2 regions of the Streptomyces sp. NPDC058534 genome follow, and region 1 is predicted to be linked to the other one. Evidence: riboswitches for the same ligand, from Rfam matches in the RefSeq annotation. Region 1 holds a riboswitch; the other holds the start of a gene.
What was found. A riboswitch is a leader RNA that binds a small molecule or an ion and turns the genes downstream of it on or off. The one in region 1 is predicted to bind cyclic di-AMP.

Region 1 (5,366 bases):
GCCGCTCGGTCATCCGCACGCAGCCGACGTCCACGGAACGGGCGGCGCGCACGTGGTCGTCGCCCACCACGAACTCGGTGGAGCCCCCACCGATGTCGACGACCAGAAAGGGCCGGTCGAGGTGGTCGCGCCCGGCCAGCTCCCTGGTCGCCCCGGTGAAGGAGAACTCCGCCTCCTGGTCGCCCGAGATGACCTCCGGCTCCACGCCGAGGATGTCCAGCACCCCGCGCACGAAGTCGTCGCGGTTCTCCGCGTCCCGGGAGGCGGAGGTCGCCACGAAGCGCAGCCGCTCGGCGCCGTGCTCCTTGATCACCTCGGCGTACTCGCGGCAGGCGGCGAAGGTCCGCTCCAGCGCCTCCGGCGCCAGCCGCCCGGTGCGGTCGACGCCCTGGCCGAGCCGCACGATCGTCATGCGGCGGTCCAGGTCGGTCAGCTCACCGGTGGCCCCCGCGCCGGAGGCGCTGTCGGACACAGTCGTGTCCGCGACGAGCAGCCGGATGGAGTTCGTACCGCAGTCGATGGCGGCGACCCGGGTCACTGGGCGTCCTCCTGGTCGGTGGGCGTCTCGTCCTTGAGGGACACGCACGGCCCCTTGCGCCACCACTCCGGCAGCATCGCGATCGCCTCGTCGCCCAGCGGATTGACGCCGGGACCGGCCGCCAGCGAGTGGGCGACCAGCACGTGCAGGCACTTGACCCGGTCCGGCATGCCGCCCGCGCTCGGGAAGCCGGTCAGCTCCTCGATCTCGTCGCGCCGCCGGACGTAGTCCTCGTGCGCCGCGCGGTAGGCGGCGGCCAGCTCCGGGTCGGCGGCCAGCCGCTCGGTCATCTCCTTCATCACGCCGTTCGCCTCCAGCGTGCCGATGGCGGAGGCCGCCTTCGGGCACGTCAGGTAGTACAGCGTCGGGAAGGGCGTGCCGTCGGGCAGCCGCGGTGCCGTCTCCACGACGTCAGGCTGTCCGCAGGGACAGCGGTGCGCGATGGCGCGCAGGCCGCGCGGAGGACGGCCGAGCTGCTGCTTGAAGGCCAGCACGTCCGCGTCGGTGGGCTCGGTGCGCGGCGTGGTCGGCGGGGGAGTCTGCATGACTGCTTCTGCTGGTCTTCCTGTTGAGTCAGTGCCGGCGCGGTCGGTTCACGGCCGGCGGGCGGCGGCGTCGGCCTTGTCGACACCGTCCCAGACGTTCCGGTACCAGGGGCGGTCGGCCCCGCCGGACTCGGCGCGGGCCTGCTTGGCCGCGTCCGGGTCGACGACGACGAACCCCGTCTCCCCCGGCATCACGTAGTGCAGCCGCAGCCGGACCTGCTGCTCGGCGTAGGCGTCGTCCTGCCAGCGCGCCTTGAGGTCGCGCAGCTCCTCGACCCGGTCGCGGGTCTCCTGCTGCTCGCGCCGCAGATCGGCGATCTCGGCGCGCTGGGCGACGTACTGCCGTATCGGATAGGCGAGCGCCACGACGAGCGAGCAGAGCACCATCGCGAGCAGTGCGGCCCGGCCGGTCAGCCGGGAGCGACGGGCCTGGCGCTTGGTCTGCGAGCGGTAGACCCGGGCCGCGGTCTGTTCCCCGATGATCCGGATCCTGGTCGCGGTGGAGAAACGGTCCCGGTCCTTCACCGCCATGTCTGTCCCCGCTTCCCGTCCACACGTGCGTACGTCCCCGCACACGGTACGGGACCGAGTACGGGGACGTACGTACGACGCTGCCTACGAGAGCGGCGCTCAGCCCTTGCTGTGCTTACTGGTTCGCAACGCGAAACCGCGGGAACGCGCTGCGGCCGGCGTACACCGCGGCGTCGTCGAGGATCTCCTCGATGCGCAGCAGCTGGTTGTACTTGGCGACGCGCTCGGAGCGGGCCGGGGCGCCGGTCTTGATCTGGCCGCAGTTGGTGGCGACGGCCAGGTCGGCGATGGTGACGTCCTCGGTCTCGCCGGAGCGGTGGGACATCATGCACTTGAAGCCGTTGCGCTGGGCCAGCTCGACGGCGTCCAGGGTCTCGGTCAGCGAACCGATCTGGTTGACCTTGACGAGCAGCGCGTTGGCGGCGCCGTCCTCGATGCCGCGGGCCAGGCGCTCCGGGTTGGTGACGAACAGGTCGTCGCCGACGAGCTGGACCTTGTCACCGAGCTTGTCGGTGATGGTCTTCCAGCCCTCCCAGTCGTCCTCGAACAGCGGGTCCTCGATGGAGACCAGCGGGTACGCCTCGACCAGCTCGGCGTAGTACTCGGTCATCTCGGCGGCCGTGCGCTCCTTGCCCTCGAAGGTGTAGGAGCCGTCCTTGTAGAACTCGGACGCGGCGACGTCGAGCGCGAGGGCGATCTGCTCGCCGGGGGTGTAGCCGGCCTCCTTGACCGCCTCCAGGATGAGGTCGAGGGCCTCGCGGTTGGAGCCGAGGTTCGGGGCGAAGCCGCCCTCGTCGCCGAGGCCGGTGGCCAGGCCCTTGCTCTTCAGGACCTTCTTCAGGGTGTGGTAGATCTCCGCACCCCAGCGCAGGGCCTCGGAGAAGGACTCCGCGCCGATCGGAGCGATCATGAACTCCTGGATGTCCACGTTGGAGTCGGCGTGCGAGCCGCCGTTCAGGATGTTCATCATCGGCACCGGCAGCAGGTGCGCGTTGGGGCCGCCCAGGTAGCGGAAGAGCGGCAGGTCGCTGGCCTCGGAGGCGGCGTGGGCGACGGCGAGGGAGACGCCGAGGATGGCGTTGGCGCCGAGCGAGCCCTTGTTGTCGGTGGCGTCCAGGTCGAACATGGCCTGGTCGATCAGGCGCTGCTCGGTGGCGTCGTACCCGACCAGCTCCGGGCCGATCTGCTCGATGACGGCGAGGACGGCCTTCTCGACGCCCTTGCCGAGGTAACGGCCCGGGTCGCCGTCACGGAGTTCGATGGCCTCGAAGGCACCGGTGGAGGCGCCGGACGGAACGGCGGCACGACCCGTGCTGCCGTCGTCGAGGCCGACCTCGACCTCGACCGTGGGGTTGCCTCGGGAGTCCAGGATTTCCCGGGCTACGACGACGTCGATGGACGGCACGAGCATCTCCTTCTTCAATGTGACGCTTCGGTGTGACGCGCGGGTCCGCAGGACCGCGACGGCTCTGCGGGACCGAGCCTAACCGGCTCCGGGCGATCGGCCCGCCGATCGCCCACCCGCTGGACAGAACCGAGCGTAAATTGTTTCTGAACGAAACAAAGACGTTTCCGGAAACCGGAACGGATGGGCCGGGCGAGCGCGGGGCGGGCGTCGGGCGGGCGCCGGGCGCAAAAATCCCGCCCCGGTGCGCACGGGGAACACGCACCGGGGCGGGAGTCGCGGCAGGCGCCGCCTACTTCAGGTGCAGCTGCTGACCCGGGAAGATCAGGTCGGCCTCGTCGACGATGTCGTCGTTCAGCTTGAACAGCTTCTCCCAGCCGCCCTTGACCTCGTGCTCCTCGGCGATGGAGCTGAGGGTGTCACCCTTGACGACCTTGTACTCGCCGTCACCCTTCTCGACCTTCTTGCCGGTGGGGGTGGTGACGGTCTTCTTCTCGGCCTTCTTCTCGACGGCCGGGCGCTCGTCGGAGCGGGACGCCTTCTGCTCGGTGGAGCGGTCGGCGGTGGGGCCGCTGTCCGCGCTCTGCGAGCCGCTGTCCTGGCTCTCGCCGGAGCCGCCGCCGGTGTACGCGGCGTTCGAGAGGCCGGTGCCGCAGACCGGCCAGGCACCCTTGCCCTGGCCCGCGAGCACCTTCTCGGCGATCTCGATCTGCTGCGCCTTGCTGGCCTGGTCTGCGGTGGAGGCGTACTGGGTACCGCCGTAGCCGGCCCAGGTGGAGGCGGAGAACTGCAGGCCGCCGTGGTAACCGTTGCCGGTGTTGATGGACCAGTTGCCACCGGACTCGCACTGGGCGACTGCGTCCCACTCGGACGCGGTGGCGGCGGAGGCGTTGCCGGCCGCCATCAGCGGGGCGGCGACGGCGGCACCGGTCACGCCGGCGACGGCGATGACGCGAGTGGCCTTGGACGGACGACGGTGCTTGCCCTTGCCGGAAAACAGCATGGTTGATCCCCTCACCGACGCCTGCGAGGTGAGCTGTCGGGTTCGGGCCGGTTGAGTTGCCCGGCCGGGTTCCTCGCGGAACTCGGCTCCACCCCTAGCCACTCCGGCAGAACTGCCCGGTGCGGCACTTACCTTGGGTCCCCCGCTCCTGCCTTCGGCGCTTGACGCGACGACTGTTCCCGTACGGCCGCTGGCAGGATTCGGCGTTGCGGCTGTCGGGGCCCGCGGTGGCGAGCGGTCATGACCGTAGACACGCGCTCCGCGGATTTTCAAAGACGATCACGGCTTCTGAGACCTATCTCTCACGAGATCCAAAACGGACATAGAGTCTCTAACCGTGACGCGAACTCCCCCTACTTTTCGCCCGATTCGCCCACGACCGTGAGCGTCTGACCGGGCAGGATGTGGTCGGGGTCGTGGCCGACGACCTTCTCGTTGTCGGAGTAGAGCGCGCGCCATCCGCCGTCGACGCCAAGGGAGTCGGCGATGGCCCAGAGATTGTCGCCGGAGCGGACGACGTAGGAGCCGCCCTCGGCCTCCCGCGACCCACCGTCACGCGAGGCGTGCCGGCCCGAGGTGCTGTCCGTAAGACCCTTCACGGGCCCGCCCTCGTCCGCGCTCTCGCCGCGGTGCCGGCCCGCGCCGGACGAGCCGTCGGTGGCCTCCGGTTGGGCGGTGGCGGCGGAGTCACTTTCTGGCGATGTGTCCGGCTTGGCGGATTGATCCGTGTCATCGGACGAGGCGTCAGAAGACGACGAGGAGGGCGAGGAGGAGGGCGAAGGGGACGAAGCGGACGCGTCGGGGTCCGACTCCGATCCCTCGGTCGAGCCGGACGGAGTGGACGAATCGGATGCACCGGACGACTCAGACGACTGGGACGACTCCGGCGACTCCGATGACTTCGGCGACTCGGTCGACTCGGGCGTCTTGGAGTCGGCGGTCGATTCGGTCGACTCGGGGGCGTTCGCCTCCCCCGGGCCCTGCGAACCCTCCGACGAGCCGTCACCGGTCAGGTCGGTGGCGCCCGTGGAACCCGAGTCGTTGCCCAGGCCCGCGAGCAGACCGCAGGTCGGCCAGGCGGCGATGCCCTGGTCCGCGTGCAGCTTCTCGGCGATTCTTATCTGCTGGGAGCGACTGGCCTGGTCGGCGCTGGCCGCGTACTCCTGGCCGCCGTAGCGCTCCCACACCTCCTGGGACAGCTGGAGGCCGCCGTAGTAACCGTTGCCGCTGTTCTGGCTCCAGGCGCCGCCGGTCTCGCACTCGGCGACCTGGTCCCAGTTCGCCCCGGCCGCGTGCGCACCGGTGGCGCCGAGCAGCGGGATCGCGATGGCGGAGCCGGTCACT
Region 2 (9,761 bases), on a different contig from region 1:
GCGGGTTCTCCATCGGCACCGCCGGGCTGCCGGGCGGCATGCACGGCGGTGACCCGGGCGCCTCCCCGTACCTGTTCTTCCGGGTCGACGGCCTGGACGCCGCCGTGGCCCGGGTGCGGGAGCTGGGCGGTTCCATCGAGGATCTCGGCGAGGAAGGTGAGGAGGACGCGGAGTCGGTGGCCCGGTTCGGCCGCTTCAAGCTGTGCCGGGACGACCAGGGCTCCCTCTTCGGGCTGCACGAGCCGCCGAACGGGAAGTGATCGCGGGGTCACGCGATTCCCACCCCTCACAATGTACGTCCTGTACATTTTATACGGAGCCAGTGCAGCCGCAGAGGGCTCCGCCACAAGGAGGGGTTCGCCATGACCCGACCGTCCGTCCGCCACGTCCTGCCCGAGTTCACCGAGCGCACGAGCGTCGGAGCCCGGACGACGGACCCGTACTCGAAGCTGCTGGAGGAGCGGATCGTCTTCCTCGGGACACCGGTCGACGAGACTTCCGCGAACGACGTGATGGCGCAGTTCATGTACCTGGAGCACCAGGCCCCGGACCGGGACATCGCCCTCTACATCAACTCTCCCGGCGGCTCGTTCACGGCCATGACGGCGATCTACGACACGATGCGCTACGTCGCCTGCGACGTGGAGACGACCTGCCTCGGACAGGCCGGCACGTCCGCCGCGCTGCTGCTGGCGGCGGGCACGCCGGGCAAGCGCGCGATGCTGCCCGGAGCGCGGGTGGTGCTCCGTCAGCCCTTGCTCACCGAACCCGTGGAGGGGCAGGCCAGCGACCTGGTCATCCAGGCCGAGGAGTTGACCCGGATCCGCGCCCGCCTGGAGGAGATCCTTGTACGGCACACGGGCCGTAGTCCGGCGCAGGTGACCGAGGACATCGAGCGGGACACCGTCCTGGACGCCCAACAGGCCGTGGAGTACGGGCTGGTGGACCGGATCGTGTCCGGCCGCTCCGCCTCGCCCGCGACGCCCGGCACCCGGTGAACGGCCGATGTTGCCACCGGAACTGCCGCCCCTGCCCGCCCTGACCCGCGCCGAGGCGGAACTGATCGACCGCTACCTGGACGTCGTCGACCTGCTCGGGCGCATCAACCCCGCGCGGCACGGCGACACCTACCGGGGACTGCGGGCCGCCCAGGCGCTGGTCGGCAAGGCCGCGGCCCTGCGCGACGCGCTGGAACTGATGCACGCGCGGGGCGAGAGGGAACTGCACGCGCCCACCCTCGCCCGGGCCCTGCGCGTGCTGGACGGCGAGCGGCGGACGGGACGCCTCAGTCTTCCGCCGGGTTCCGAGAGTTGAGTGGACCGGGTTCGAAACGGACCAAAAGACGTACCGCCTTTCGGCGTAGGAACACACCCTGTTCACGACCGGTCCGGGTTGCGCGGCCCTCCTGTCCGGACGGCCGCGCTCACCGCTACGCCGCTGGTCCCGGGGTCATCACCGCCTGCGACCATGGCTCGAACACAGGGGCGTCCACCCGAACGGGTGGGTGGTGGGTAACAACACAAAAGGCACGTTCCGTTGGGAATTCTCCCTCCGGCGAGACAAGATCCGTGACTGACGACAAGCCCCCGCCGCAGCGGCGGGGCGGTCCGGGCGGACGCCGAGTCCTGCCGCCGCCCGGACGACCGGTCGCGAGGGAAGTGGATCGGCAGGAGTGGAGGACCCGAGCACGACGGGTCGCAGGAACGGTCGCCTCCGTTGGGAGAGGCGCCGGACCGAGCAGCCCTTGGGGTGAAGCCGCACTCGTGCGGCCGGGCAACTTCGCCAGCCCGAATCCGACAGGTCATCCTTCACAGGCGGCTGACGAAGGGTTGCGCATGTCCGCGCTCAATCGTGTCCCGTCCCTGATGGCTCGTGCCGGTACGGCCTCGGCCCTCACTCTCGCCGCGGTAGGCGGCTCCGTCGTGGTCCCCGGTTTCGCCTCGGAGGCGGCCGCGGCGAGTCATGCGACGAAAGCCCTCAAGATCGCGGCCTCCAAGAAAGGTTCCCCCTACAGGTGGGGTGCCGTCGGGCCCCGCAGGTTCGACTGCTCCGGCCTGACGCTGTACTCGTTCAAGAAGGCCGGCAAGAAGCTGCCGCGCACAGCGGCCCAGCAGTACAACAAGACCCGTCACATCTCGGCCAAGAAGCGCAAGGTGGGAGACCTGGTCTTCTTCCACTCGGGCCGCAGCGTCTACCACGTCGGCATCTACGCCGGGAAGGGCAAGCTCTGGCACGCCCCTAAGACCGGGGACGTGGTGCGCCTGCAGAAGATCTGGACCGGGAGTGTCTGGTACGGCCGGGTCAAATAGCCCCTGGGGGGTCAGGTGGCCCGGGGTCGAGTGGGACGGGGTCAGACAGCCCGGGGTCGAGTAGCTCTCCCGAGGGGGATGACGGCGTTCTGCCCCGCCGTCACCCCCTCGGAGGCGGCCGGCGGGCCGGGGGCGACCCAGGGCAGTTCGATGGAGACGGTCTTGCCGCCCTCCCGCGTGGGGCGGACCCGCAGCTTGCCGCCGCATTCGGCCGTCAGCCAGCGGATGATCACCATGCCGCGGCCGTTGTCCTGCTGCACGGCGGCGGGCAGGCGCTTGGGGAAACGCGGATGGCTGTCGGTGACGCCGATGCGCAGCCGCTCGTCACAGTCGAGGACGAGGTCCACCGTGAAGGTGGGCGACTGCCCGAGCGTGTGCTGGACCGCGTTGGTCGCCAGTTCGGAGACGATGAGCCGGACCGTGTCGGACACGTCGGCGTCCGCCGGCAGGCCCCACTCCACCAGCGTGCCGACCACATAGGTGCGCGCGGCGGCCACCGAGGCGGGATCGCTCGGCAGAGTGACGGATGCTTCCAGATGATCTGCCATGGCGACGTCGTCCCTTTCTCACGGGACCGTGGTCCGACACGGAGCGGATGGTTCGAGTACGGTCCCGGACTGGTGCTTCGCCGCCAGACTGCCATCACCCGGCCCGTGAAGGACGGCGATCCACCAAGATATGCATATATCTGTCGCTCGAAGCGGTGAACTCTGCGACGGCAGAGCGGATTTGGGCGGCCCATAAGGAGTAAGGGAGTGGCCCATGCAGCACGGTCCGGTAGTGCGCCGCAGGAAGTTGGGCGCGGAACTGCGCGCCCTGCGCACGGCGGCGGGTATCACCAGCGGGGAGGCGGCCCGGCTGGTGGGCTGGCACCAGTCGAAGGTCAGCCGCATCGAGACCGGGACGAGCGGGGCGAAACCGGCCGACGTGCGGTTACTGCTCGACGCCTACGGCGTGGACGACGACCAGCTGCGCGGGCTGCTGGTGATGCTGGCGCGCTCCGACGACGCGAGCGGCCGGCACCACTGGTGGCACGCCTACCGCGGGGTGCTGCCGCCCACCTATCGCGACTTCATCAGCCTGGAGTCCCAGGCCGGTGCGATGCGCACGCTGGAGACCACGGTGGTCCCGGGCCTCCTCCAGACACCGGAGTACGCCCGCGAGGTGACGCGGGCCGCCGTGGACGGCATGCCGGAGGAACGACTGGACACGCTGGTCGAGGTCAGGCTGGCCCGGCAGGACGTGCTGCGCGGCGAGCCGCCGCTGGAGCTGAGCGCGGTGCTGGACGAGGCGGTGCTGCGCCGGCAGGTGGGCGGCCCCGGGGTGATGGCCCGTCAGCTGGAGCGGCTGGTGGAGGCGGCGCGTCTGCCCCATGTCCGGCTCCAGGTATTGCCGTTTGCCGCCGGGGCGCACATCGGCGTCACCGGCCCTTTCGTAATCTTCTCCTTTTCGAGCACTTCTGATCTGGACGTGGTTGTTCTCGACCACTTGACGAGTAGCCTGCACCTCGAACGGAAAGAAGACCTAGAGGCCTATACCGAGGCCTTCAACGCCCTTCTGATCCATGCCCTTTCGCCCGAGGACTCGTTGGACTTCATCGCCGCGACCGCGGCAGGCGCGTAAGGAGGCACCATGTCAGGCTCCATGTCCGAACTTCCCCGGAACATCCCTGCCGGCACCGATCTGACCGGCGTCCGGTGGCTGCGCAGCAGCTACAGCACCGGCGCGAACAACTGCGTGGAGACGGCCCGGCCGTCGGCCGGCCGCTGGGCCGGACTGCTCGCGGTGCGCGACTCCAAGAACCCCGCCGGGGCCGCCCTGCTCTTCTCCCCCGAGAGCTGGACGTCCTTCACCGCCGGGGTCCACCGGGACTGACCACCCCACGAGACGTCCGACGACGCACGGCCGTGTCACGCCGACTCATGGTCGCGTCTCACCGATCACCCGCACCGCGCGTTCGATCTGTTCCCCGGAGAGGTCCGCCCGAGCGGTCAGCCTGAGCCGTGAGACGCCGTCCGGCACGGAAGGAGGACGGAAACAGCCCACGGACAGGCCGGCCGCGCGGCAGTCGGCTACCCACCGCACGGCCCCCTCCGGGGAGGGCGCGCGCACCGAGACCACCGCGGCGTCCGGACGTACCGCCTGAAGACCCGAGGCGGTCAGACGCGCGTGCAGTTCGGCGGCGACGGCGCGGGCCCGCGCCGCGCGTTCCGGCTCGCGGCGCAGCAGGGTCAGCGCCGCCAGCGCCGCGCCGGTCGCGGCGGGGGCGAGGCCGGTGTCGAAGATGAACGTCCGGGCGGCGTTGACCAGGTGGCCGATCACCCTGGCCGGGCCCAGCACCGCGCCTCCCTGGCTGCCCAGCGACTTGGACAGCGTGACCGTGGCGACGACGTCCGCCCGGCCCGCGAGGCCCGCCGCGTACGGGGCGCCCCGGCCGCCGTCGCCGAGCACCCCCAGTCCGTGCGCGTCGTCCACGACCAGACCGGCGCCGTGCTCCCGGCACGCGCCGGCGAGGGCGGCCAGGGGCGCGGCGTCGCCGTCGACCGAGAAGACCGTGTCGGAGACGGCCACGGCGGGCCCGTCGTGCGTCGCCAGCGCCTTGCGCACGGCGTCCGGTTCGGCGTGCGCCACGACCTGGGTCGTGCCGCGGGCCAGTCGGCAGCCGTCGATCAGCGAGGCGTGGTTGCCCGCGTCGGAGACGACCAGGCTGCCGTGCGGCGCCAGGGCGGTGACCGCGGCGAGGTTGGCCGCGTAACCGGAGGAGAACACGAGCGCGGCCTCGAAGCCGCAGAAACCGGCCAGTTCGCGTTCGAGTTCGGCGTGCAGTTCGGTCGTGCCGGTCACCAGCCGGGAACCGGTCGCACCGCCGCCCCAGGTGCGCGCCGCCCGGGCCGCGCCCTCGGTGATCTCCGGGTGCCGGGCCAGTCCGAGGTAGTCGTTGCTCGCCAGGTCCAGCAGCGGCGAATCGGCCGGACGGGGGCGCAGAATCCGTACGAGTCCCGCCTCGTGGCGCGCCCGGGCCTGCTCGTCGATCCAGCCGAACACCATGAGTCGGTCCTCCGGGAATTTGTAGGCAATGGACAGACACTAGCGGCACCGCCACCCCCGCGAGGTGTGGCAATACCCACACGTCGATCTGTCAGTGTTGTGCAAACTCTCCTTGGCCCCGGGCGGCCCCTTAGGACAGGATCGGCTCTCATGGATCTGCTGAACACGCTGGTGGACAAGGGGCTTCGGCGCGAGTCGCCGACCCGCGAGGAAGCGCTGGCCGTCCTCGCCACTTCCGACGACGACCTGCTCGATGTGGTGGCCGCGGCCGGCAAGGTGCGCCGGCACTGGTTCGGCCGACGGGTGAAACTCAACTACCTCGTCAACCTCAAGTCGGGCCTGTGCCCCGAGGACTGCTCCTACTGCTCGCAGCGGCTGGGCTCCAAGGCGGAGATCCTCAAGTACACCTGGCTCAAGCCCGACCAGGCCTCCGCGGCCGCCGCGGCGGGGGTGTCCGGGGGCGCCAAGCGGGTGTGCCTGGTGGCCAGCGGACGCGGCCCGACCGACAGGGACGTGGACCGGGTCTCGGACACCATCCGGGCCATCAAGGAGCAGGACGGGGCCGTCGAGGTGTGCGCCTGTCTGGGGCTGCTCTCCGACGGTCAGGCGGAGCGGCTGCGGGAGGCGGGCGCCGACGCCTACAACCACAACCTCAACACGTCCGAGGCGACGTACGGGGACATCACGACCACGCACACGTACGCCGACCGGGTGGACACGGTGCGCAAGGCGCACGCGGCCGGGCTGTCCGCCTGTTCGGGTCTCATCGCGGGCATGGGCGAGAGCGACGAGGACCTGGTCGACGTGGTCTTCTCGCTGCGCGAGCTGGACCCGGACTCGGTGCCGGTGAACTTCCTGATCCCGATGGAGGGCACGCCGCTGGCCAAGGAGTGGCACCTCACGCCGCAGCGCTGCCTGCGCATCCTGGCGATGACCCGGTTCGTCTGCCCGGACGTCGAGGTGCGCATCGCCGGCGGGCGCGAGGTCCACCTGCGCACGATGCAGCCGCTGGCCCTGAACCTGGCCAACTCCATCTTCCTCGGCGACTACCTCACCAGCGAGGGCCAGGCCGGCCACGCCGACCTGGAGATGATCGCGGACGCCGGCTTCGAGGTGGAGGGCGCCGACCGGGTGACCCTGCCGGAGCACCGGGCCGCGGCCGCGGGCGGCGGTTGCGGATCCCACGCGGGTGGCGGCTGCGGATCGCACGGGGACGGCGAGGAAGGCGGGGGCTGCGGGTCGCACGCCGACGGCGAGGTCTGCGCTCCGGCGCCGGCGGCCCGGACCGAGGAGCCCCGGACGGATCTGGTGGCCGTACGCCGCCGCGGCGCAGGAACGGATCTCGCGCCCAATGCCTGAGCCCGCGCTGACGGTGGACGAGCTGCTGGCGCTCGACCGGCGGCACGTCTGGCACCCGTACGGCCCCATGCCGGGGCGGCAGGACCCGCTCGTCGTGGAGTCGGCGAGCGGGGTGCGGCTGCGTCCCGCGGACGGCTCGGCGGAGCTGGTGGACGGGATGTCTTCCTGGTGGTCGGCGATCCACGGCTACAACCACCCGGTGCTGAACGAGGCCGCCCGCGAGCAGTTGGAGCGGATGAGCCACGTGATGTTCGGCGGGCTCACCCACGAGCCCGCCGTCCGGCTGGCGAAGCTCCTTGTCGATATGTCGCCAGATGGACTTGAGCACGTCTTCCTCGCCGACTCCGGGTCGGTGTCCGTCGAGGTCGCGGTCAAGATGTGCCTCCAGTACTGGCGTTCGCTGGGCCGCCCCGGCAAGCGCCGCCTGCTGACCTGGCGTGGCGGCTACCACGGCGACACCTGGCAGCCCATGTCGGTGTGCGACCCCGAGGGCGGGATGCACGAGCTGTGGTCGGGTGCCCTGCCGCGCCAGGTCTTCGCCGACGCACCACCTGCCGAGTACGACGAGACGTACGCCGACCATCTGCGGTCGACGATCGAGCGGCACGCCGAGGAACTGGCCGCGGTGATCGTCGAGCCGGTGGTGCAGGGCGCCGGCGGGATGCGGTTCCACTCCCCCGCGTACCTGCGGGTGCTGCGGGAGGCGTGCGACGCGCACGGCGTGCTCCTGGTGTTCGACGAGATCGCGACCGGCTTCGGACGTACCGGCGCGCTGTTCGCGGCGGAGCACGCCGCGGTGACGCCGGACGTGATGTGCGTCGGCAAGGCGCTGACCGGCGGCTATCTGACGATGGCGGCCACCTTGTGCACGTCGGAGGTGGCCGACGGCATCTCGCGCGGCGAGGTGCCGGTACTGGCCCACGGGCCGACGTTCATGGGCAATCCGCTGGCGGCGGCCGTGGCGTGCGCGTCGATCGGGCTGCTGCTCGGCCAGGACTGGCTCGCGGAGGTCAAGCGGATCGAGGCCGGCCTGCGCGACGGTCTGGCCGCCGCGGCCGAGCTGCCGGGCGTGACGGACGTACGGGTGCTGGGCGCGATCGGCGTGGTGCAGCTCGACCACGCCGTCGACATGCGGGCGGCGACGGCGGCGGCCGTGCGCGAGGGCGTGTGGCTGCGGCCGTTCCGCGACCTGGTCTACACCATGCCGCCGTACGTCACGGGCGACGCGGACGTGGCCCGCATCGCCCGCGCGGTGTGCGCGGCGGCAGGGGAGGGATGACATGCCGGTACTGGTGATCACGGGCACGGGCACGGAGATCGGCAAGACGGTCGTGACGGCCGCCGTCGCCGCGACGGCGCTGGCGGCCGGCCGGTCCGTGGCGGTGCTGAAGGCCGCGCAGACGGGCGTGGGGCCGGACGAGCCGGGGGACGCGCGGGAGGTGGCGCGCCTCGCGGGGCCCGTGACGGCGGCCGAAGTGGCCCGCTATCCGGAACCGTTGGCGCCCGGTACGGCCGCGCGCCGGGCCGGACGGGCGCCGGTGCGCCCGGCGGAGGTGGCCGAGGCCGCGGACAAGCTGGCCACCGAGCACGACCTGGTGCTGGTCGAGGGGGCGGGCGGGCTGCTCGTCCGCTTCGACGCGGACGGCGGGACGCTGGCGGACGTCGCCGCCCTGCTGGGCGCCCCGGTGCTGCTGGTGACGGCGGCGGGCCTCGGCACGCTCAACACCACGGAGCTGACCGCGCGTGAACTGCGCTCCCGCGGTCTGGAGCTGCCCGGTGCGGTGATCGGCAGCTGGCCCGGCGCCCCGGACCTCGCCGCGCGCTGCAACCTCGCGGACCTCCCGGAGGTGACCGGCGCCCCGCTGCTCGGCGCCGTCCCCGCCGGGGCGGGCGCCCTCCCGCCCGCCGCCTTCCGGTCCACGGCGCCGGGATGGCTGGCGCCCCGGCTGGACGGCACGTGGGACGCGGCGGCCTTCGGGGCGCGGGAGGCGCCCTGAGCGGCACGGCGCGCCCCGCCGCCGGTGCGGTGGGTGCGGGGCGGTCGTACGGGGGACAATCGCGGTAAGCACCACCTCGTGAGGGAGGGCCCATGCCGCTGCGATCCGCCCGCGGGGTGCCGCGGGACGCCGTGCACCATCCGCTGTTCGCCCGCTACTACGCCCGGGCCAGTGTGGGCGCCGAGACCCGGATGGGCATCGGGCACGTCCGCGAGCGGCTGCTGGCCGGGCTGTCCGGGCGGGTGATCGAGGTCGGCGCGGGCAACGGGCTGAACTTCTCGCACTATCCGGGCGCCGTCTCGGAGGTCGTCGCCATCGAACCGGAGCGGCTGCTGCGGCGGTTGGCCGTGGAGGCGGCGCTGCGCGCGCGGGTACCGGTGGACGTGGCGCCGGGCGCGGCGGAGGCGCTGCCGGTCAAGAGCGAGGCCTTCGACGCGGTCGTGGTCTCGCTCGTGCTGTGCAGCGTCCGCGACGTGCCACGGGCGCTCGGGGAGGCGCGGCGGGTGCTGCGGCCCGGCGGCCAGGTGCGGTTCTTCGAGCACGGCCGGGGCGGCGGGCGGATGATGACCTTCACCCAGCGTGCCCTGGACCGGACGCTGTGGCCGCCGCTGTCCGGCGGCTGCCATCTGTCCCGCGATCCGGTCGCCGCGCTGCGGGACGCGGGGTTCGCGCTCGGCCCCTACCGGCGGCTGATGATCCCGGAGCACGGGCCGGCGCTGCCCAGTTCGTACTGCGTGCTCGGCACGGCCTGGCGGCCGCCGGAGGCGGGGGCGTAGGCGGCCTGGGGGCGGTCGCGTGCTGGCGGCCGTCGCCCATGGGTGATTGACTCCCGTGTCCCGAAGGCCCCCGGTGTGCGAGGAGAGTTCATGTCGCGTCCGTTCCGGTTCGGCGTCAGCCTGCTGGTCTCGGCCCCGGGCGACGAGTGGAGTGCGAAGTGCCGGCGTGCCGAGGAGCTGGGGTACGACGTGATCCTGGTCCCGGACCATCTGGGCATGGTGGCGCCGTTCCCGGCGCTGGTGGCGGCGGCGCGGGCCACCGAGCGGCCCCG

Region 2: it holds a riboswitch for cyclic di-AMP, as region 1 does, so the genes downstream of both, ACFWR9_RS32930 (C40 family peptidase) here and ACFWR9_RS12845 (transglycosylase family protein) in region 1, are expected to answer to the same signal.

The regions. Positions count from the first base shown of each region.
Region 1 is NZ_JBHXNW010000016.1:70,684-76,049, forward strand. It holds gene ACFWR9_RS12825 (exopolyphosphatase) at 1-538, opposite strand, end outside; gene ACFWR9_RS12830 (DUF501 domain-containing protein) at 535-1,083, opposite strand; gene ACFWR9_RS12835 (septum formation initiator family protein) at 1,132-1,614, opposite strand; gene eno (phosphopyruvate hydratase) at 1,730-3,019, opposite strand; gene ACFWR9_RS12845 (transglycosylase family protein) at 3,312-4,022, opposite strand; cyclic di-AMP (ydaO/yuaA leader) riboswitch at 4,026-4,192, opposite strand; gene ACFWR9_RS12850 (transglycosylase family protein) at 4,376-5,366, opposite strand, start outside.
Region 2 is NZ_JBHXNW010000071.1:30,750-40,510, forward strand. It holds gene ACFWR9_RS32915 (VOC family protein) at 1-260, shown strand, start outside; gene ACFWR9_RS32920 (ATP-dependent Clp protease proteolytic subunit) at 363-998, shown strand; gene ACFWR9_RS32925 (hypothetical protein) at 1,006-1,314, shown strand; cyclic di-AMP (ydaO/yuaA leader) riboswitch at 1,699-1,833, shown strand; gene ACFWR9_RS32930 (C40 family peptidase) at 1,836-2,309, shown strand; gene ACFWR9_RS32935 (ATP-binding protein) at 2,351-2,857, opposite strand; gene ACFWR9_RS32940 (helix-turn-helix domain-containing protein) at 3,072-3,932, shown strand; gene ACFWR9_RS32945 (DUF397 domain-containing protein) at 3,954-4,184, shown strand; gene ACFWR9_RS32950 (8-amino-7-oxononanoate synthase) at 4,230-5,357, opposite strand; gene bioB (biotin synthase BioB) at 5,508-6,716, shown strand; gene ACFWR9_RS32960 (adenosylmethionine--8-amino-7-oxononanoate transaminase) at 6,709-7,995, shown strand; gene bioD (dethiobiotin synthase) at 7,997-8,713, shown strand; gene ACFWR9_RS32970 (class I SAM-dependent methyltransferase) at 8,806-9,489, shown strand; gene ACFWR9_RS32975 (LLM class F420-dependent oxidoreductase) at 9,580-9,761, shown strand, end outside.